3 regions of the Pantoea sp. X-Soil-TKNS-1211 genome follow, and region 2 is predicted to be linked to each of the others. Evidence: predicted binding sites of a transcription regulator. Region 2 holds the regulator's gene; each other region holds the start of a gene.
The links. The regulator CRP, encoded in region 2, controls carbon source genes, mostly activating them, when cyclic AMP is high. The targets are predictions, from matches to a motif close to ATGTGANNNNNNTCACAT.
Positions count from the first base shown of each region.

Region 1: a site for CRP is predicted at 4,139-4,156, ahead of AC6I8W_RS26175 (maltoporin). Genes of this name have one in related genera too.
Region 3: a site for CRP is predicted at 2,347-2,364, ahead of AC6I8W_RS27040 (PTS sugar transporter subunit IIB). Genes of this name have one in related genera too.

Region 1 covers NZ_AP035956.1:292,394-299,785, forward strand. The annotation lists gene AC6I8W_RS26160 (glycoside hydrolase family 53 protein) at 1-124, shown strand, start outside; gene AC6I8W_RS26165 (beta-galactosidase) at 156-2,213, shown strand; gene AC6I8W_RS26170 (PTS sugar transporter subunit IIB) at 2,281-2,601, shown strand; gene AC6I8W_RS26175 (maltoporin) at 2,783-4,048, opposite strand; gene AC6I8W_RS26180 (LacI family DNA-binding transcriptional regulator) at 4,316-5,389, shown strand; gene AC6I8W_RS26185 (histidine-type phosphatase) at 5,763-7,043, opposite strand; gene AC6I8W_RS26190 (MFS transporter) at 7,066-7,392, opposite strand, start outside.
Region 2 covers NZ_AP035953.1:4,013,697-4,021,088, reverse strand. The annotation lists gene ppiA (peptidylprolyl isomerase A) at 1-229, shown strand, start outside; gene AC6I8W_RS19030 (YhfG family protein) at 329-499, shown strand; gene AC6I8W_RS19025 (putative adenosine monophosphate-protein transferase Fic) at 489-1,082, shown strand; gene AC6I8W_RS19020 (aminodeoxychorismate synthase component II) at 1,124-1,699, shown strand; gene argD (bifunctional acetylornithine/succinyldiaminopimelate transaminase) at 1,787-3,007, shown strand; gene AC6I8W_RS19010 (YccS/YhfK family putative transporter) at 3,009-5,084, opposite strand; gene crp (cAMP-activated global transcriptional regulator CRP) at 5,143-5,775, opposite strand; gene AC6I8W_RS19000 (OsmC family protein) at 6,078-6,482, shown strand; gene AC6I8W_RS18995 (phosphoribulokinase) at 6,563-7,392, opposite strand, start outside.
Region 3 covers NZ_AP035957.1:82,359-89,750, reverse strand. The annotation lists gene AC6I8W_RS27050 (glycoside hydrolase family 1 protein) at 1-607, opposite strand, end outside; gene AC6I8W_RS27045 (PTS sugar transporter subunit IIC) at 588-1,934, opposite strand; gene AC6I8W_RS27040 (PTS sugar transporter subunit IIB) at 1,947-2,261, opposite strand; gene AC6I8W_RS27035 (LacI family DNA-binding transcriptional regulator) at 2,597-3,538, shown strand; gene AC6I8W_RS27030 (M24 family metallopeptidase) at 3,564-4,958, shown strand; gene AC6I8W_RS27025 (beta-glucoside-specific PTS transporter subunit IIABC) at 5,328-7,196, shown strand; gene AC6I8W_RS27020 (glycoside hydrolase family 1 protein) at 7,193-7,392, shown strand, end outside.

The sequences.
Region 1 (7,392 bases), on a different replicon from region 2:
CTGGGCCACGCAGGCAGGCATGAATTATATCAACGACAAGTGGAAAGAAGGGAATGCGCGGGAAAATCAGGCGCTGTTTGATTGTCAGGGAAAAGTACTGCCCTCAGTGAAAGTCTTTAATTAACTCTGGTGTTGTAAATTTCAGGATATTTAATATGAATAAATTTGCGCCTTTAAGCCCGAAGGTTGTCTCGCTATTGCATGGCGCGGACTATAACCCGGAACAATGGGAGAATTACCCCGGTATTATTGATAACGATATTGCCATGATGAAACAGGCTAAATGCAATGTCATGTCGGTTGGGATATTTAGCTGGTCAAAACTGGAGCCTCATGAAGGTGAATTTAATTTTGCCTGGTTGGATTCGGTGATTGAGAGGCTATATGCGGCGGGAATTCATATTTTCCTCGCCACGCCGAGCGGTGCGCGGCCTGCCTGGATGTCTCAGAAATACCCGGAAGTGCTGCGCGTTGGGCGCGATCGCGTCCCTGCTCTGCACGGCGGGCGACATAACCACTGCATGACATCGCCAGTATATCGGGAAAAAACGCTAAAAATCAATACGCTGTTGGCTGAGCGCTATGCGCAGCATCCGGCGGTGCTCGGCTGGCATATTTCCAACGAATACGGCGGTGAATGCCACTGCGATTTATGCCAGCAAAAATTCCGTGACTGGCTGAAAGCCCGTTACCAGACGCTGGACAACCTCAACCACGCATGGTGGAGCGATTTTTGGAGCCACACCTATACCGACTGGTCGCAAATTCAGTCGCCATCGCCGCAGGGTGAAGTGTCAGTCCACGGTCTGAATCTCGACTGGCGTCGCTTTAACACCGCGCAAGTCACCGATTTCTGTCGCCATGAAATCGCCCCTTTGAAAGCGGCGAATTCGCAACTGCCGGTGACCACCAACTTTATGGAATATTTCTACGATTATGACTACTGGCAGCTCGCGCCAGCGCTCGATTTTATCTCGTGGGACAGCTACCCGATGTGGCACCGGGACAAGGATGAAACGCAGCTCGCCTGCTACACCGCGATGTACCATGACATGATGCGCTCGCTGAAGGGAGGTAAGCCATTTGTGTTGATGGAGTCAACCCCGAGCGCCACCAACTGGCAGCCAACCAGCAAAATGAAAAAACCGGGGATGCATATTTTGTCCTCGTTACAAGCGGTAGCGCATGGTGCGGATTCAGTGCAGTACTTCCAGTGGCGTAAAAGTCGCGGTTCGGTAGAGAAGTTCCACGGCGCAGTTATCGATCACGTTGGTCATCTGGATACGCGTGTCGGACGTGAAGTGTGTGCGCTGGGTGAAATGCTCGAAAAACTCACGCCGGTAATGGGTTGTCGTACTGATGCACGCGTGGCGATCATCTTCGATCAGCAAAACCGCTGGGCGTTGGATGATGCCGAAGGTCCGCGAAATAAGGGGCTGGAGTACGAAAAAACCGTCAATGAACACTACCGCCCGTTCTGGGAAAAGGGTATTGCGGTGGATATCATTGACGCCGATGTCGATCTGAGTCGCTATCAACTGGTGATCGCGCCGATGTTGTATATGGTGCGCGAAGGTTTTGCTGAGCGTGCCGAAGCATTTGTGGCGGCGGGCGGCCATCTGGTCACATCCTACTGGACCGGGGTGGTGAACGAGAGCGATCTTTGTTATCTCGGCGGTTTCCCAGGCCCGTTGCGTAAACTGATTGGTGTCTGGGCCGAAGAGATCGACTGTCTGGATGATAATGAGCGCAATTTTGTGCACGGACTGGTGGGGAATGATGCTGGATTACAGGGACCGTATCAGGTACGTCATCTGTGTGAACTGATTCATGCTGAGAGCGCAAAACCGTTGGCTACTTATCAGGATGATTTCTACGCCGGTCGTCCGGCGGTGACGGTTAATCACTTCGGCAAAGGTAAGGCGTGGCACGTTGCTTCACGCAACGATATGACGTTCCAGCGTGATTTCTTTGCCAGCATCATTGACGAATTGTCGTTGCCGCGCGTCATTGACCAGGATTTAGCGCCGGGTGTCGTGGCGACTGCGCGCACCGATGGTGAAACCACGTTTGTCTTTATCCAGAACTTTAGCGACCAGCAACAGACGATTACCCTGCCACCAGGCTACCAGGATTGTCTGTCGGCTGATCCCGTCAGCGGTCCGTTGCTGCTGGCACCCTGGGACTGCCGTGTTGTACGCCGTCAGGCGTAAAGTCTGACTGATATGCCTGCCCATTCGGGCAGGCTTTTTTTTACCTGTCAAAAATCAGGAGTCGATGATGGTAAGTCTTAAATCCTTCCTGCACTACTTCTCTGAACCGAAACATAGCGCTGCCGTGTCCATCAGCGATGCCGAGCTGCATTTGATCCAGCGGCTGGCGCAGGCATTTGGTGGTGCAGAGAATATTGAGAATGTTGATGCCTGTCTGACACGTTTACGGGTAACGGTGAAAGATCTGGCTATTGTGGATTCGCAGGCGCTGCAAAATGAAGGGGCGCTGGGCGTGATTATTCTCGGCCAGCAGGTGCATGCAATATTTGGCAAACAGTCAGATGCGCTACGTCAATTACTTGATGAACATTTCTCTCCGCGTGGATAAATAAAAAAAAGGATACCCGTAAGGGTATCCTGAAAAAGACAACAGGAAAGTAAAGGCAACATAAATTCTGTCAGATAATCATCTGGCAGTTTCGGAGATGCATGTTGAAGTGCAATAAATCAGATTGCTGTATATTAAAAGGCGCTAAATAAAGTCGGTAACCGGAGTGCAAAGATATAGCTTACCACCAGGCCTCAACCTGTACGCCAAAGTTCCACGTGTTATTTTTTGTCCCATCTTCAAATGATTTACCATCTTCCGAATCATTTAAATACGAAGCGAAAACACGTAATTCAGGGCGTGACATAAATTCAGGGCCATCTGCCAGACCCACCGCGAAGGTGTATTTTTCACCGGCCTGTTTGTAGTTAGTGCCGTTTTTATAGTCGTCTTTCTGGTAGAAAGCACCGGCTTCGCCGATCAGGCGCACATAATTAGTGAGCTGATATTGCCCACGGCCAACCAGTGAGACCAGGCGGGTTTTGTCGGTATATTCCGTGATGTCATTTGCAGAACCGTACGTCAGAACATGGTTAATCGAGAACTTTTCAGTAATCGGAATCAGCCCGGTGTTAATCACGCGGTAGCCGCTGGCGTCGTTCACATAATTCCACATGTCATACCAGCCACCGCCCTGTGACACCATGTTCTGCGCCAACCCTTTGTTGGCGTATTGCAGTACCAGCTTGTTGTAGCCACCAAACATGTCCTGGCTGATTTCACCGGTCACCATCACGCCGTCATCTGCGTCGTATAATCCGCCGTACTCTTTCTGTTTTTTCGTCGGATTTGGCATGGCGTAATCAATGCCGAATTCTGTCCATGCGCCTGACCATGGCTTCCAGCCCGCGTAGCGAACGTCGATATAGTTAATGTTGACGTCATTGTCATTATCGACGCGGTAATCCACGTCATTGGCGTCACCACGGATCCAGGCGACAGAGACCGCGCCAGGCCCTAAGGTGTAGTTTTCAATCCCGGCACCGGAGCCGGAAATGTTCCAGTATTTAGTATCGATAATGTGCAGGTCATGACGCTGGTAGTAACGTTTACCGCCCCAGATCACCGCATTGGGATCGTTGGGGATAAGCCCTTTGATTTGCAGGTTCAACTGGCGCAAGCCGAACTGTGCGTCATCGTCCAGGGTGGTTTCGTTGTCATTGGAACCGTCGGAAACCATGCTAACCATGGTGTCGAGGTAAAAACTCACCTCGTCCTTTTTATACACTTCGGAGCCCAGTTCCAGTTCACCGTAGGTATCAGATTCGTTACCCAGACGGCCCAGTTTGTTCTTTTGCCACTCAACCAACCCTCCATCGCCGGACACACCTACCCCGCTTCGCAGGTAACCGTGAAAGTCGATTGGTACAGATGTCTCAGCCAGCAGTGAAGGTGAAGTTAGCGCAAAGGCTAACGCAAGAGTGAGAGTGCGTAGCTTAGTGTTCATATCATTCCTCTTATTGTTTTGTATTACGTTCACATAATGGAGGACATAAAATGCCTAAATGTAAAAACTGGCAAACGAACGATTGTGAATGTGTGATTAACTGCAAATAAATCAGCGTTTTTTGTTACCAGTGACGAATTTCTTCACAAAGTTATGTATTGTGATCGTCATACTTATTTTGAGAAAATGAAGCGGGGAAGAGTGTGATAAGTCTTTTTACGGTGGCCCCTGTTACACTTGGCGCATAACAACATAAGGAACCGGACCATGAAGTCTAAAAGTGCAACGCTGGAAGACGTAGCCCGTCATGCGGGAGTCTCTTACCAGACCGTGTCCAGGGTACTCAACAAATCCGCCAATGTATCCGAAACCACGCGTTTAAAAGTGGAGAAATCCATAGAGTTATTGCGCTATGTGCCGAACCGGCTGGCGCAACAGTTGGTGGGTAAGCAAAGCCAGACCATTGGTCTGGTGACGACATCTCTGGCGCTACATGCACCTTCGCAGGTGGCGGCTGCGGTGAAACGCTACGCAAACCTTGATGATTACCAGGTGCTGATTTCAATGATCGATGAGAACGTCAACCAGGATATTCAATTCGCCATCAACGAACTGAAGTCGCAACTGGTGGACAAAGTGATTATCAACGTGCCGCTGGAGACCGAAGAGGCGCAGCGTATCGCCTCTGACAACGATAGCATCGTCTGCCTGTTCCTCGATGTTGACCCCTATAGTTCTGTGTTTAACGTTTCGTTTAACCCGGCAGACGGCACCCGTGCCAGTGTCAAACATCTCTATGAACTGGGGCATCGGGAGATTGCGCTGCTGGCCGGACCGGAATCGTCGGTATCAGCAAAACTGCGCCTGAAAAGCTGGATCGACACGCTCAGCAGTTATGGACTGAAGCCGGTGACAGTATTTCATGGCACCTGGGATGCACAGAGCGGTTACGCAGGTGCGTTACAGATGTTACGTGAAACGCCGAATTTCACTGCGGTGCTGGTGGGGAACGACCAGATGGCACTCGGCGTGTTGAGCGCATTCCATCAACACCAGATCGCCATTCCGGGCGAGAAGTCGGTGGTAGGCTATGACGGCACCTATGAAAGTTCCTTCTTCCATCCGGCACTGACCACCGTTTCGCTGGACCTCGATTTGCAGGGTAAAGAAGCGGTGCGCCGTCTGCTTGATAGTGGTCACAGCGATGTGGCACGGAGTTCGTCAGTGTTACCGGCAAATCTCATCGTTCGTCACTCCACTGGCGGAGTGCAAGAACAGGGGACCAACCTGCAAGATATCGCCCAGCAATTGCGGGAAATCGCACATAAGTTGTGGAAATAAATGGCGGATTGTTCAACGGGTGTGGGAGACGTAGTGACTAACTAACGTTTGTGTCTGGTATGGGGCGGTTTAGTTTAGCGGCCTACCAACGGGAACAAGAATTATATAGTTACAGCATACATTACGAAATTATTTTATTACCGGGCCAAAGGCCCGGTAAACACGGCTTTACAGCGGATCAATCACGGAGGTCTGCACAGTTTTTGGTGGAGAAAGGCATCGCGGATTCGGAAGTACGTCTGTGGTTGATGACAATCAACTAGCTTGTTGTAACTAATCACAGAGTAAGACAATGCATTTCACTGGAATTTGGAGTGGTTTTAATATGACTCTCTTCTGGCTAAAGAAAAGGCCGCCTTGCGGCGACCTTATATCAAGGATAACTCACAGAGGTTATTGTACTTTTGTCGAGGTTTTTACTCAACGCGCGAACGGCAGACTTCATTGGACATAATGTTCCGACATCCGTGACCCGGCAATCCGACTGCCGCCACTCTTCACGCAACAGTTGATGCGCCTGATCGACGGCTTGCAGGTTACGTAGATCGTCCAGACTCTGCCCTTGGAAATAAACGTGCAGGAATCGCTCACCACTTTTCGTATCACGCCAGCGTTCAAACACCAGGCTGCTGCCCGGCGGAATGTTACCGCGCGTATATCCTGGCAGGGTCCAGCTAAAACCCATCAATGTACGCACCATCGCTATATTCGTGTCGTGCGCAACCAGCACTAGCCAGCGTGTATCCGGCATGGCATCAGCAGTTTTGTTGACGCCCTGCTCTGTCCCCTGCAACATCGCATTCAACAGGATTGAACCGCGCTTCTGAGCGGTATAAAGCACGTCATTCCCGAGATCATAATTCGCCGTAAGCAGAGGCAGCACAGCGGTAATCTGTGAGGCTGATGTGATATTTCCCCACGCCAGTTGGCTCACCGGGAGATTTTCATTCCATCCGAGCCGCAGCGTCTCCACCATATTTGCCAGCACGCCAAGCCCGTCAATGGAGACCTTACCGCTTTTGCTTTTCTTGATTTCCCAGGGCTTGTCGAAGAAAGAGCAGTCCGCATCGGGGCTACATACTGCGCTTTTAAGAGCCTGAACGGCAGGCTTGAGAGCCTGCTGACGCGCGGCTAAATCCCCCGTTTTTTCCTGAACAGCGGCCAACTGTTTTGCCGGATCGGTGTTGGTCGCCGGGAACGCTTCGGTCTGGAACAGTGGATCGTTTTCACCTTCTACGCGGTGAATGGCGACACCACAACCGGGAAATGCGCCATCAACTAATGCCTGCGCCGTTGCGCGGGTACGCTGCAACGGACTCGCCCGCACGTAAACATCTTGGGGTTGCGGGCAGCCCGAAGTAAGCAACCCAAGTTGACGATAGTGCTCACCTTCCCAGCGCCCTTTGTTGGTCACGGCGGCGTAACCGTGTCCCGTGAGCTCACCATCCTGTGTCGTCCAGGTTGTCCAGGTGCGATGAGTTGCCGCCTCAATATCTTTACGGTTCCCCGGTGTGGGCGGACGAATACCATGGCGGCTTAACTCGACCACTTTTTCCAGCTGATACTGTCCATCCGCATGTGCCTGTGTTGCGCCTAACCACAACGCTCCAGCAATGAACAGGTGTGCAGCAGCCTGATGTCTGCGTGGCATCATAATGTCTTCCTAAATGAGGTAATTAAGATGAATAAAGGGTGCGGTGCTCGCTGGCATTACGTCTGGCCACCATTATTGCGGTGACAAAACACAACAACGCGGAAACGAGACCGGCTGCCACCCAGAACAGGGACAACGTGTGAAAGTCGTAGATCTTTTTGCCGTTTTCTATAACCGAGGTTTTATCGATGATGATCCCCGTGAGGAACTCGCCAAAACCGGCCCCGGCGTAACTGACAATGCCAATGGTGCCGAGCGCCGCACCTGCGGCTTTGCGTGAAGAGATATCAACGGCAAGCAACCCACCGAGGAAGCAGGTCAATGCACCAATCGTAGCGCCGAAGATCAC
Region 2 (7,392 bases):
GCGAACCGCCGAGAAAGACAGTGCGACCAGCCAGTTCTTTATCAACGTCACTGACAACGCTTTCCTTGATCACGGCCAGCGTGATTTTGGTTATGCGGTATTTGGTAAAGTTGTGAAAGGAATGGATGTGGCCGATAAGATTGCGCAGGTACCGACCAAAGATGTGGGTCCGTACCAGAATGTGCCGTCAAAACCGATTGTTATCCTCTCCGCTAAAGTTTTGCCCTGATTTATCTGCGCGCCATTTCGCGATGGCGCGACCTCCCTCTCTCCGGCAGAGCGAATATTTGCTGCTTATACTTAGGGCAAATTGCTTGCCGGAGGCTCTATGACCAGCAAACTGACCGACAAACAGAAAGCCACGCTGTGGCAACAGCGCCGTGCTGCCAGCTACCAGGCCAGCTGCCGTCTGGCAGGCTATACACTGAGCGAACCGGCCATCACGCTTGAACAAGCCGGTGAGCGGCTGACCTCGCTAAGGAGGCAATATGGCGGATAATACTTTGGCGGTACGCGATCCCTACCTGTGGCATAACGACAGCGTGCTGAAAAATCGTCTGGATATTCACGACAGCGTCCAACTGCGTAAAGCCGAGCTGGCATTCAGCGCTGCACGGCTTGGCACGCTGGAGCTGGGGCCGCGGCGCACCGGCATGCCGTGGTTGTGTCATATTCATCGCACCCTGTTTCAGGATCTCTACAGCTGGGCTGGTGATCTGCGCACGGTAGATATCTGGAGCGATGAGACGCCGTATTGCCACTGCGCGTACATTGAGAAAGAGGGGAATAACCTGATGAGCGCGCTGGCAGAGGAAGAGGGGCTGGCCCATCTGGCGCAGGATGAATTTGTTGCGCGTCTGGCACATTACTATTGCGAGATTTACGTGCTGCATCCGTTCCGTGCCGGGAATGGTCGTGCGCAACGCATCTTCTTCGAGCAACTGGCGCTGCATGCTGGTTATTTGCTGACGTGGGATAAACTGGATCGTGATAGCTGGCGAGAGGCAATCCGCGAGGCGGTCAGCGGCGATTTAACCCTGCTGAGTGCGCAGTTTGCAAAAGTGGTAAGCCCCGCCCGGTAAAATGCGTAGAATAGCGGCGGTTTGACCTGCCTGAGGGCGCTATGCTGCTGCTAATCGATAATTACGACTCCTTCACCTGGAATCTCTACCAATACTTTTGCCAATTGGGCGCTGACGTCAAGGTGGTGCGCAACGATGCCATCACCCTCGACGAAATGGAGGCGTTGCCGCTCACGCATCTGGTGATTTCACCGGGTCCCTGTACGCCGGATCAATCTGGCATCTCGCTGGCAGCCATTCGCCACTTTGCTGGCCGTTTACCGATTCTTGGTGTGTGCCTCGGCCATCAGGCGATTGCCCAGGCGTATGGCGCGCAGGTGGTGCGCGCGCGTCAGGTGATGCATGGCAAAACGTCGGCAATTCAGCACAACGACCGTGGCGTATTTCACGGACTCAATAATCCGCTCAACGTCACCCGCTATCATTCGCTGATTGTGGCGCGCGCTACCCTGCCTGATGAGTTCGAGATCACCGCCTGGAGCCTGCGTGATGGCGAGCCGGACGAGATCATGGGATTCCGCCATAAAACGCTGCCGCTGGAAGGGGTGCAATTTCACCCGGAAAGTATCCTCAGCGAGCAGGGGCATCAGCTGCTGGCGAATTTCCTGAAGACTTAAGTTGTGTTTGCCTTTGTGTGATTTTTTATGCATATTTTGTGATTATAATTTCACGTCAGCTCAACAAGTAATCCGATGAGGTAGGCAATGGCAGCAGAAAAGCTAGCGGTAACCCGGGAAACGTTCGATAACGTTATTTTGCCTGTTTATGCACCCGCGCAGTTTGTGCCGGTGAAAGGCAAAGGTAGCCGAGTCTGGGATCAGCAGGGCAAAGAATATATCGATTTCTCTGGCGGCATCGCGGTGACTGCGCTGGGCCATTGTCATCCGGCGCTGGTGGAGACGTTGAAAACCCAGGGTGAAACCCTGTGGCACACCAGCAACGTGTTCACCAATGAACCGGCGTTACGCCTGGCGAGCAAACTGATTGCCGCGACCTTTGCTGAGCGCGTGTTCTTTGGCAACTCTGGTGCTGAAGCCAACGAAGCCGCGTTTAAGCTGGCACGTTACTACGCCTGCAAAAAACACAGCCCGTTCAAAAGCAAAATCATCGCCTTCCATAACGCCTTCCACGGACGCACCTTGTTCACCGTGTCGGTTGGCGGTCAGCCGAAATACTCCGACGGCTTTGGCCCGAAACCGGCTGATATCGTGCATGTTCCCTTTAACGATCTGGCGGCGGTAAAAGCGGTGATCGACGATCACACCTGCGCTATCGTGGTTGAGCCGATTCAGGGCGAAGGCGGTGTGATGCCTGCTACGCCGGAGTTTATGCAGGGTCTGCGCGCTTTGTGTGATGAGCACAACGCGCTGTTGGTATTGGATGAAGTGCAGAGCGGCATGGGCCGTAGCGGCAAGTTGTTTGCCTATGAACATTACGGCATCACCCCGGATATCATCACCACGGCGAAGGCGCTGGGCGGCGGTTTCCCGGTGAGCGCGATGCTGACCACCAATGAAATCGCCTCGGTGATGGCACCAGGCGTACATGGCACCACCTACGGCGGTAACCCGCTGGCCTGTGCGATTGCCGAAACTGCCCTCGATATCATCAACACCCCTGAAGTGCTGGAAGGTGTTGAGTCACGTCGTCAGCAGTTTGTCGAGGCGTTGAAAGCGCTGGACAGCAAATTTGACCTGTTCACAGATATTCGTGGCAAAGGTTTGTTGATTGGTGCAGCGCTGAAGCCGCAGCATGCCAGCAAGGCGCGCGATATTCTGCATGCCGCTGCCGCCGAAGGTCTGATGATCCTGACTGCTGGCAACGAGGTGATCCGTTTTGTGCCGTCACTGGTGATTGAACCGACCGATATCGCAGAGGGTATGGCGCGGTTCGCGGTAGCCATCGAGAAGGTGTTGGCGGCGTAACTCAGTTTTTCACCCGTAGTCCGGTCAGCCAGCGGCCATGATGCGGTCGCTGGCTCCATGCCAGAGAAGAGATGGTGTGCATCACGTTCAGATGTTGCAGAATGCGCTTCACGTGCTGCTCGACAATCGTCACCGCCCCCTCATTGATGTTTTCCGGCGCTTCCAGAATATTGCTGTCGTTAGCGGGGCCGTCATGCTCCAACCGCTGCTGGCAGCGCTGTAACGCGATTTCACAGGATTGCAGATAACGTTCCGCCAGCTTGGGTGTCAGCATGGTATGCTCGCGCGCCAGGATGGTCATGGCGTTGATATGTTCGACGATAAACTGGCTGTGCGTCACCCACAGCCGCATATCCTTCAGATACTGGGAGTTAAAACCTGGCTCGGTCATCGCCTGATTTAGCGAGTTAAACATCGCGTTATGCGCTTGGTTGACATTGATACGTTGATAGGCCAGCTTCTCCGGTGATTGCTCCGGTCCAAGCAATAGCTGCATGGCTTCCTGATCGGCTTCCAGCGCATCGTGTGCGTTCTTACGCAGCAACCCGCTTTGCCACTGTGGCCACAGCCAAATCATGCCGCCAAAGGCAATCAGACACCCCATCAGCGTATCCAGCATGCGCGGCAGCAGAAATTGTGCTCCATTGAGCGACAACAACTGGAGCGAATACACCGCAGTTACCGTGAAACCAATCATCGACCAGCCGTAATATTTGCGCGTCACCAGATAGCTGGCGAGGGTGATCGCCAGCATAAACAACAGGGTGATGGTTTCCGGCACGGCAAGCCGCAACGAGGCGGCAGCAATCAACAATCCGGCAAAGGTGCCGAGCGCACGGTGTTGAATCCTCACCCGCGTGGCGCTGTAGCCATTCTGGCTGACGAACATGGTGGTCATCAGAATCCAGTAAGGTTTGGGGATATTGAAGAACAGCGCCAGCGAGCTACCAAACATCAGCATCACGGCAAAACGTGCAGCGGTGCGTAAGGCGGGTGATTTCAGCGACAGATAGCTGCGCAACGCCGGAAAAAATGGCAGACGCCGTTGGCGGTCGGCCATCAGATCACGGGTATACAGCGGTTTCTGGGTGCGCAACACGCGCGCAATGCGGCTGAAGTGATACAGACAGAAGTTACCCACCGGATTATCCGGGTGCTGGCGGGCAATTTTTTCCAGCGCCCCCAGCTGCTTATCCATTTGAAACCGTTCCGGCAATTGGTGATACAGAATGGCATCAGCCAGCAGGCGCAGACGAGCCGAGATGACTTTGGCATTCCAGCGAATCACCGCCTCGGCATGGCTCTGTTCCACCAGCTTTTGCACTTCTTCCGGCTGATGCAGGCTGACGGAGATGTGTTCTTGCAAATCGAGCGCCACCTGAAAGGCGCGCGTCAGGCGTTTATGGCTGTTATCACGGCTGGCCGACAACATATGCATCTGCTGATAACAGGTGGTGATCAGATCGACCGCTTTCTGCTGGCGTGCCAGCAGCGGCGGCAATGCTTTCTCCGGGTCAGTCAGCTGCGTCAGCAGGGTATACTTGGCATCGCAATAATCCGCCAGCTCACGGTACAGCAGGCTTAGCGACTCGCGCATTGGCTGCTCTTTCCACAGCCAAAACCAGAACCAGTTAAACAGCCCGTACCACAAGGTGCCACCGATATAGAGAAGTGGTGGCACCCAGACAGGCATGCGTCCCACCAGGCTCAGGGTAAAGATGGAGGCGATCAGTGTGGCGGGTAACAAACGGCCATGCAGCGGGCTGATCTCACCGGTCACGCCCACTAACAACGGCAGCACCAACAGAATCAACGGCAGAGGGACGTGATAATCCGTCAGCCATTGAATCAGAAAGCTGCCGGTCGCAAACAGGGAACCGCCAATAATCAGGCGTTTAAAGAAGCGCTTATGCGGCGTATCGAGGCCAGCGATGTTGCAACAGGCGGGTACTAAGGAAAACAGCAGGCCTTTTTGCAGGTCGCCAAACAGCCAGCCGAGAGCCACGGGCAGGCACAGCACCAGCGTTTGCCGCAGGGCGTAGTTAACTTCGGGATGATAGATGATTCGACGCCACATCAGCTCATCGCAGACAAAAACGGCGCGATGCTGCCATCACGCCGTGGGTGAGAAGAAATTAGCGGGTGCCGTAAACGACGATGGTTTTACCATGTGCGGAGATCAGGTTTTGATCTTCCAGCATTTTCAGAATACGGCCAACTGTCTCACGTGAGCAGCCGACGATCTGACCAATTTCCTGACGGGTGATTTTGATCTGCATCCCGTCCGGGTGGGTCATGGCATCAGGCTGTTTGGCCAGATTGAGCAGCGTCTGCGCAATGCGACCGGTCACATCAAGGAAGGCAAGGTTGCCTACTTTTTCTGATGTCACCTGCAGGCGACGTGCCATCTGCGCCGAAAGACGCATTAAAATATCCGGGTTTACCTGAATCAGCTGACGGAATTTTTTGTAGGAAATTTCAGCCACTTCGCAGGCAGTTTTAGCTCGTACCCAGGCACTACGTTCCTGACCTTCTTCAAACAGGCCAAGCTCGCCGATGAAATCCCCCTGGTTGAGATAGGAGAGGATCATCTCTTTGCCTTCTTCATCTTTGATCAGTACCGCAACGGAACCTTTCACGATGTAGTAGAGCGTTTCCGCTTTCTCACCCTGATGAATCAGGGTGCTTTTGGATGGATATTTGTGAATATGGCAATGGGACAGGAACCATTCGAGTGTAGGGTCTGTTTGCGGTTTGCCGAGAACCATTCGCTATTATCCTCTGTTGTAATCGTGCCCAAAACACAGGGGGCAGTTTTCCCTGTCAGGCGGTGAAATCGTAGAGCGCTTCCTGTAAAGGAAAATTATTCGGGTGGACTCTTAAGCCAGGCTTCTGATTCTTCCCGCCTTCGTCTATTGCGACGAAAATATTTTCAGCACTGTTTGTAGCACAGCTTTTGCTAGCTGTCTTCTGTTGTCTCGCTTCAGCAAAAGGGCGATTAGTCTGGATTGCTGTTTCTCAGGTGAAAGCGTACTCTGGCGGCAAATCAGCCGATTCAGGAGAAAGAATAATGCAGGCACGGGTTAAATGGGTGGAAGGGCTTACCTTTCTCGGAGAATCCTCATCAGGTCACCAGATATTAATGGATGGCAATTCGGGCGACAAAGCACCGAGTCCGATGGAGATGGTGCTGATGGCGGCAGGCGGTTGCAGCGCGATTGACGTAGTGTCCATCCTGCAAAAAGGGCGCAACGATGTGGTGGATTGTGAGGTAAAACTCACCTCCGAACGTCGTGAAGAAGCGCCACGCATTTTCACACTTATCAACCTGCATTTTATTGTCAGCGGCAAAGCGCTGGGTGATAAAGCGGTGGCGCGGGCGGTTGACCTGTCGGCAGAAAAATATTGCTCGGTGGCGATTATGCTGGGTAAAGCAGTAGAAATCACCCACAGCTACGAGGTTATCGAACTCTAGCTCGAACGTAGCGGCGCGATTCATCGCGCGGATTTTTCCCGCAGCGCGCACCATCTTGCGCGATAAATCGCGCCGCTACATTATTCGATCCGTTTGCCTTCAATCAGTCGCTGCACCAGCGGCGTCATAATCAGCTCCATCGCCAGCCCCATCTTGCCGCCGGGCACCACCAGGGTGTTCATATGTGAAATGAAAGAACCCTGAATCATCGCCAGCAGATAGGGAAAGGCAATGCCTTCCAGCCCGCGAAAATGGATCACCACAAAGCTTTCATCCAGCGACGGAATTTCACGCGCGGCAAACGGATTGGAGGTATCAACGGTCGGCACGCGTTGGAAGTTGATATGGGTACGTGAGAACTGCGGGGTGATGAAGTTGATGTAGTCCTCCATCGAACGCACCACCGAATCCATCACCGCTTCGCGGGAATGGCCGCGCTCGCTGGTATCGCGAATCAGCTTTTGAATCCACTCAAGGTTGACGATCGGCACTACGCCCACCAGTAAATCGACATGTTCGGCCACGTTGTGCTGCTGCGTCACCACGCCGCCATGCAAGCCTTCATAGAACAACACATCAGTGTTTTCCGGCAGCGGCTGCCACGGGGTGAAGGTGCCTGGCACCTGGTTCCATGGCACGGCTTCGTCATAAGTGTGCAGATATTTGCGCGACTGGCCGAGACCGGTTTTACCGTACTGCCTGAAGGTCTGCTCCAGCAGGCCAAAATCGTTCGCCTCTGGCCCGAAATAGCTGATGTGGCGGCCAAGATCGCGCGCTTTACGGATCGCCATATCCATTTCAGGGCGCGTGTAGCGGTGAAAACTGTCACCCTCCACTTCCGCAGCATGCAGATTCAACTGCTGGAATATTTTGCGAAAGGCAAGGCTGGTGGTGGTGGTTCCGGCACCGC
Region 3 (7,392 bases), on a different replicon from region 2:
CAGCATGTGCCAGTACGGTGTGATATGCCACCGTCGCCGCCCGTCGGAAGTCGACCACGTTGGGATAGTGAAAATCATAGAGATACCCGCCCTCCACCGGCACAATCGGCTCGTTGAAGGTGAACCAATGCAACACCCGATCGCCAAACAGGTCAAAGCACACCTGCGCATAACGACCGAAGGCCGTCACTACTTCACGGCTCTCCCAGCCGCCTTTCTCCTGCATCGCCAGCGGCATATCGAAATGAAACAGAGTGAGGAATGGCGTGATGCCCTGCGCCAGTAACTCATCAATCACCCGGTTGTAAAAAGCCACCGCGTCAGGATTCACCTCACCAGTGCCATCCGGTATTAATCGCGACCAACTGATCGAGGTACGAAAACTGTTGTGGTTTAGCTGTTTAAGTAACGCGATATCCTGTTGCCAATGCTGGTAAAAGGTCGAGGTGTGCTGAGGCCCCACCTGCTGATGAAAACGCCACGGCTGCTGTGCAAACCAATGGTCCCAGGTAGTGGCACTTTTTCCGCCCGTGCGGCTGGCACCTTCGGTTTGCAGGGCCGAACTGGCGCTGCCCCACCAAAAATTCTCAGGAAACTGATACTTCATTACGTTTCTCTCCGGATTGAGTTTTTGCCGACTGCTCCTGCGCTTTTTGTTCTTCGGTTTTCATCAGAGAACGCTCATAGGCACGCAGGAAAGGCAGGTACATCAGGGCTGACATCACCATGCAAATCAGACACATCACCACCGGACTGATCGCCCAGTTAGCGGCCCAGGAGGCACCAATCGGGGCCGGTGTGGTCCAGGGCGTGAGCGACACCACCTGGGCCAGCCAACCCATTTTGGTAGCGGTCCATGCAAGGATGGCGTTAACCATCGGCACGCAGACAAACGGGATAAACATCATCGGATTCATAATGATCGGCGCACCGAACATAATCGGTTCATTGATGTTGAAGAAACTCGGTACGATGCCCATCTTGCCAATGGTACGCAGATGGGTGGCACGGCTGCGCAACAGCAGGAAAGCCAGTGGTAAGGTGGAACCCACACCGCCAATCAACAGGTAGTGATCCCAAAACCCCTGCAGATAGATATGCGGCAACGCGGTGCCTGCCGCCAGCGCCGCCTGGTTGGCCGAGAGGTTGGCCATCCAGAACGGGTTCATAATCCCGGTGACGATCAACGCACCATGAATACCGGCAAACCAGAACAACTGGCAAAGCAGCACCGACAGCAAGATCGCGGGTAGTGAATCAGACGCGGACACCAGCGGCTCAAGCAGGTGCATAATCGCTTCGGGGATAATCATCCCGGTCTGCGCCTGGACAAATAGATTCAGCGGATGCAGGGTGCCAATGATCACCACTACCGGGATCAGGATTTCAAAGGAACGCGCCACGCCGGTGGGCACTTCTTTGGGCAAACGGATGGTGATGTTGTTTTGCTTCAGCCAGGCATAAACACGCGTCGAATAAATTGCGGTGATCAACGCGGTAAAAATCCCCTGACCCGAAAGATAGGCTGTGGAGATGGTCCCGTTGGAGTAAGGCGCGGCCACCAGCAGGAACGCCATAAAGGCCAGCAATCCCGACATCACCGGATCGAGCGAGAACTGCCGTCCGAGGCTTGCGCCAATCCCCACCGAGATAAAAAAGGTCATGACGCCCATGCTGAGGTAAAACGGCAGCATCAGCTGTTCACGATAGGTCGCGGAGAAATCCAGCCAGGCACGGGCAAAGCCGTTGGTGGTGGTGGCCGAGAACGGCGGAAAGATAAATACCAGCATGAAAGAACCGATAATCATAAACGGCAGCGCAGCGGTAAAGCCGTCGCGGATCGCTATGATGTATTTCTGTTGCCCGAGACGTCCGGCCAGTGGCGTGATCGCTTTTTCGATCACGCCAATCATCGACTGATATAACGAACTCATACCTTCACCTTTTTAGTGAGCCGCCTCAATAAGCGCAAGAGCGTAATCCAGCACCTTGTCACCGCGCTGCATACCGTAGTCCATCATTTCGATCGGCTGGACGGGGATTCCGGCGCTTGCCGCTTTGTCCGCCAGCGTTTTCAGCATGTATTTCACCTGCGGACCCAGTAACACGACCTGATAACGCGCAAACTGCTCGTCAAATTCGGTCACGCCATACGCATCAATCTCGACAGCCAGGCCTCGTTCCTGCGCCACTTCTTTCATCTTGCGTACCAGCATGCTGGTAGACATCCCCGCCGAACAACACAACATAATCCTGATCATCGCCATCCATCCTTCAAAGATATGCCTCAATGTGGTTACGATTGGATATCATACGGAAACCGGTTTCCATGAAAGGTTAAGGGAAGTGTGACCTGCATCAATTTCTGATAAATCGGCGGTTTTTTTATTAGAATTGCATCACAAAACCTCATAATTTCAACCGCAGCGGCGCGATTTATCGCGCGATATTTAACTATGCCAAAAAGACGCGCGATAAATCGCGCCGCTACGGAGGATGGTGAATTTGAGCGAAAATGGAAATCCGGTTTCCAAGCATAAGGGAAGTCGCTATACTTCTGTTGGCTAAAGTTTACTCAGGGTTTCCGGGGAGAAAGATGTCTACGATCAACGATGTATCGCGCTTAGCCGGGGTGTCAAAAGCCACGGTTTCTCGGGTGTTGAGTGGTTCGCGCGGGGTAAAGGAAGCCAGCCGTCAGGCAGTGCTGAAAGCGGTTGAAGAACTCAAATATCGACCTAACGTTATTGCTCAGTCACTCTTCAGCCAGTCAACCGGTTGTATTGGCGTCATCTGCGCCCAGGAAAACATCAACCAAACCACGGGCTACCTGTATGCACTGGAAAAACAACTCAGCCAGCACCAGAAACATCTCCTGTTGCGCTTCGCCAACAACAAAGCCGATGTGTTACATGCGCTCGATGAACTGAGCTGTGGGTTGTGCGATGACGTGCTGATCATTGGCGCACGCTTCCCACTCGATATCCTGGATGATAATGTGATCCTTGTCGATTGTGCCGAAACTGACTGGCCCAACAGCATCCAGTTTGACCACGCTTTTGCCGCTGAGACTGCCTGTAACTATCTGATCAGCCAAGGTAAGCGTCAGATTGCGTTGATCTACCCTGAGGTCGGCAGCGCCGGCGAGCAGGTACTTGGCGGTTATAAACTCGCGCTGGAAAATAACCTTCTGCCCTATAATCGTAATCTGGTGTTTATGGATGCGCCCTCATCATCGGTCGCCCTACAGGTGCTACTCAACAATGCCAGCACCTTGAATTTTAATGCGTTGTTGACGGCCAACGATCAGGAAGCACAACAGGTCATCACCCAGTTACAGGCCTTTAATAAATCCGTGCCGGGTGACATCATGGTGTTCAGCCTGGCGGGTTCGGTGCATTTACCTGGTGTTCCCACCATCCCGGCAATTGAGTATTCACTGGATGCGATGGCCGCCAGAATTGTTGGCTGGCTGACCAGAAAGACGCAAGACATGTTGGGTTGTTATACGCTGCGCGGAAACTTGATCATTCCACGCTGAAACCACAGGTTTGAGGAGACGGATCATGACGCAGCAGCAACATTACAGGCTCACCAGCATACCGGCCCCAGCGACATTTCAGGATGCGACTTCCGTGGTTATCCCGGATGCTGTGATGCACCAGCGTCTGGCGAACCTGCTGGAGCGGATGAATACACGAGGACTGGATTATCTGGTCATCTACGCCGATAAAGAACATGGCGGCAACTTTGAGTATCTAGCCGGTTTTATCCCACGTTTTGAGGAAGCGCTGTTGGTAGTTAGCGCGGACGGCCTCCTCAACTACATCATGGGCAATGAAAATCTCAAGCTGGTGCCCTTTGCCCGCAACCCCGGCAACTGCCTGCACGCCCCGGTATTCTCCCTGCCGAATCAACCAATGGACGGCGACCAACCGCTACACAAGCTGCTGGAAAGCTGTGGTATTGGCACAACGAGTCGCAGCGGGATCGTCGGCTGGAAATTGTTCGCCGATCTCGCAATGTTTGATGTCCCGGCATTTGTCGCGGACGCCGTGTTTCAGGCCTCCGGTGGCAAACAGCATGTCAGCAACGCGACCGGGTTGTTTATCTCCCCACATGACGGGGTGCGCATCCGTAACAGCGCGGCGGAAGTGGCGTTCTATGAATACGGTGCCAATCTGGCGTCGGGCAGCCTGCTCGGCGCGCTGAATGCTGTTGAAATCGGCCAAAGCGAAAAAACCATTGGGCAACGGCTGGCGGCGGCGGGACAGCCTAATACCGTGATCAGCATCGCCGCCACCGGCGATCGTTTCTCCCATGCCACCCTTTATCCCCGCGACAAACTGATTGCGCTGGGCGACCGGTTTTCCCTGACGGTCGGCTACAAAGGGGGACTGAGCAGCAGGGCAGCGTATATTGCCGCCTCTGCCAGCGATCTCCCCGTGGAGGTAGCGGATTATCTCACGCGTGTGGCGGAGCCTTACTACCACACGGTCGTCACCTGGCTGGAAAGTCTCAAATGCGGCATCACCGGCGGCGAACTCTATCAGACAGTGGAAAACGTGTTGCCGAAGGAGACCTGGCACTGGCATCTGAATCCGGGCCATCTGGTTGCCGATGAAGAGTGGCTCTGTTCACCTGTCAGTGCAGGATCCACCGCGGTACTGGGCAGTGGCATGTTATTGCAGATCGATATCATCCCCTCGGTGCCGGGCTACGGTGGATGTAGCATCGAAGATACGGTGGCGCTGGCCGATGTGCAGCTGCAACAGGAGATTGCCGCGAGTTACCCGGAAGTCTGGCAGCGGATGCAGGTGCGGCGACGCTATGTCGAACAGGTGCTGCATATCAGGCTGCATCAGGATGTGTTGTTGTTGTCGAATACGGTGGGCTATCTGCGCCCGTATCTGCTGGATAAGGATCTGGCGCTGGTGAAGATGGTGAACCCAAATCGCTGACAAACCAGGAACAACATTGGAGAAACGATTTTCCTATTACCTGTATCTCCTTTGCAGCGGCAAACTTCACCCCCCGCCAGCCTTTCACCACTGTAACAATAAAATTCTCATATGGTTAACGCTTGTTTAACACCATAGTCCCACACGCCCCCATCGAGAAATGATTGCGCCGCTTCACAATTTTTATTATTAGTTATTGCCAATGTTGGCGGGCGTACTGAATACTCCCGGCGCAACATCCACATACGTTTTATTGCGGCGTGCTACTGCTTCGGCAGGCAAGACCAAAATAAAAATGCCTGCTCCAGTCTTATCTGGAGTGCATTTTTGTTTTGGTCTTTTTTTTTGCCTTAACGAAAAGGGAAAATGATGAGTCATAACGAGTTAGCTGATGAAATCCTGCGTCTGGTGAATGGGGGCGGTAACATTCGTACCCTGACACACTGCGCCACCCGGCTGCGCATGGAGTTTAACGATCGTGCCGCCGTGAATAGCGAGCAGATTGAAAAATTACCCGGCGTGATCAGCGTGGTCGAACGCGGCGGACAGTTCCAGATTGTGGTGGGTAATGACGTACAACGGGTGTTCCGCGTGCTGGAAAAAGCCACCAGCGGCAACAAAACCACAGTAACGCCCCAGGCCAAACAAGAGCGTGGCGGTATCATTTCTCAAATCATCAGCGTGATCTCCACCACCTTCACCCCGGTGATCCCAGCGATTACCGGGGCCGGGATGATTAAGGCATTACTGGCGATCTGCAAACTGACCGGCGTGATGAACGAGAGCAGCCCAACCTGGCAATTGCTGAATATCATCTCCGATGCGGCGTTTTTCTTCCTGCCGGTACTGCTTGCCTATGGCGCTGCGTTGAAATTCGAATGTAACGCGATTCTGGCGATGACCATTGCCGGAGCGCTGCTGCATCCGGACATTGGCAAAATGCTCGCCAGCGGCAAACCGGTGGATTTCCTCGGTCTGCCGTTCCAGCTGGCCGATTATGCCGGTTCGGTGCTACCCATCATCCTTACCGTCTGGTTGATGTCGTACATCGAACGCTTTGCCGAACGCGTTTCACCTTCCATCATCAAGTTCTTCGTCAAACCGATGATTATTTTGCTGGTGACAGCACCGCTGGCGCTGGTGGTGGTCGGCCCGCTGGGTATCTGGTTGAACGATATCGTCGCTGCCGGTGCCGTGATTATTGACCGCCATGCCAGCTGGCTGATCCCGATGCTGATGGGTGGACTGCAACCTTTCCTGGTGATCACCGGCACCGCCTGGGCGATGACGCCGATTGCCACCGGTCAGTTGAGCAAGAACGGTTTTGAGATGATCAACGGCCCCGGCATGCTGGCGTCCAACATCGCTCAGGGTGCAGCAACCCTTTGTGTGGCGCTGAAAACCCGTAATAAAAACCTGCGTCAGCTCGCGTCTTCCGCTGGTTTCACCGCGTTGTTAGGGATTACCGAACCTTCTCTGTATGGCGTGACCCTTAAGTTAAAACGACCGCTTATCGCCGCGATGATCGGTGGCGGCTGTGCCGGTATCTATGCCGGGTTAAGTGGCCTGGTGCGTTATGCGTTCGTCTCCCCCGGACTGGCCGCCCTGCCTGCCTTCATCGGCGCCAACCCGATGAACATCGTGCACGCCTTGATCACCTGTGTGATTGCGATTGTCGTCACCTTCGCGCTGACCTGGATCCTCGGCTTCGACGATATTCCTGATGCTGACACCCCGCCCCTGAAAACCGCTCCGGCTCCGGTGAACCTTAAGCCTGGCACCATTATCAGCCCGCTGCGCGGTGAGATGGTGCCGTTAGCTGAAGTCAAAGATGATGTGTTCTCCAACGGTCTGCTGGGTCAGGGCGTGGCTATCCGTCCTGAAGAGGGGGTGTTGCGAGCCCCGGTGAGCGGCAAAGTGATGACGTTCCTGCCCTCCTGTCATGCCGTTGGCCTGATGAGCGACGACGGTATGGAGGTTTTAGTACATATCGGACTCGATACCGTGGCGCTGGGCGGCCAGCATTTCAGTTCGTCCTTGCAGGTGGGTGACGACGTTCAGGCGGGCGATGAGCTGGTGCGTTTCGATCTGGCAGCGATTGCCGCCGCCGGTTACGACCTGATCACGCCGGTAGTAGTGATTAACAGCGATGAATATGCCATCACCACAGCCGCAGCAGCACCGGTCGATTTCGGTCAGCCGATTATGGAACTCAGTATCAGGGAGCAGGCCGCATGATTTATCAGACGCAAGCCTCATTTCCAGACGGCTTTCTGTGGGGAGCCTCCACCTCGGCCTATCAGGTGGAAGGCAGTTGGGACAGCGACGGCAAAGGCCCGTCAGTGGTGGATATGTTGACCCATCCGGCAGGCAAGGCAGATTTCACCGTCGCCAGCGACCATTATCAACGCATGGAAAGCGATGTGGCATTGTT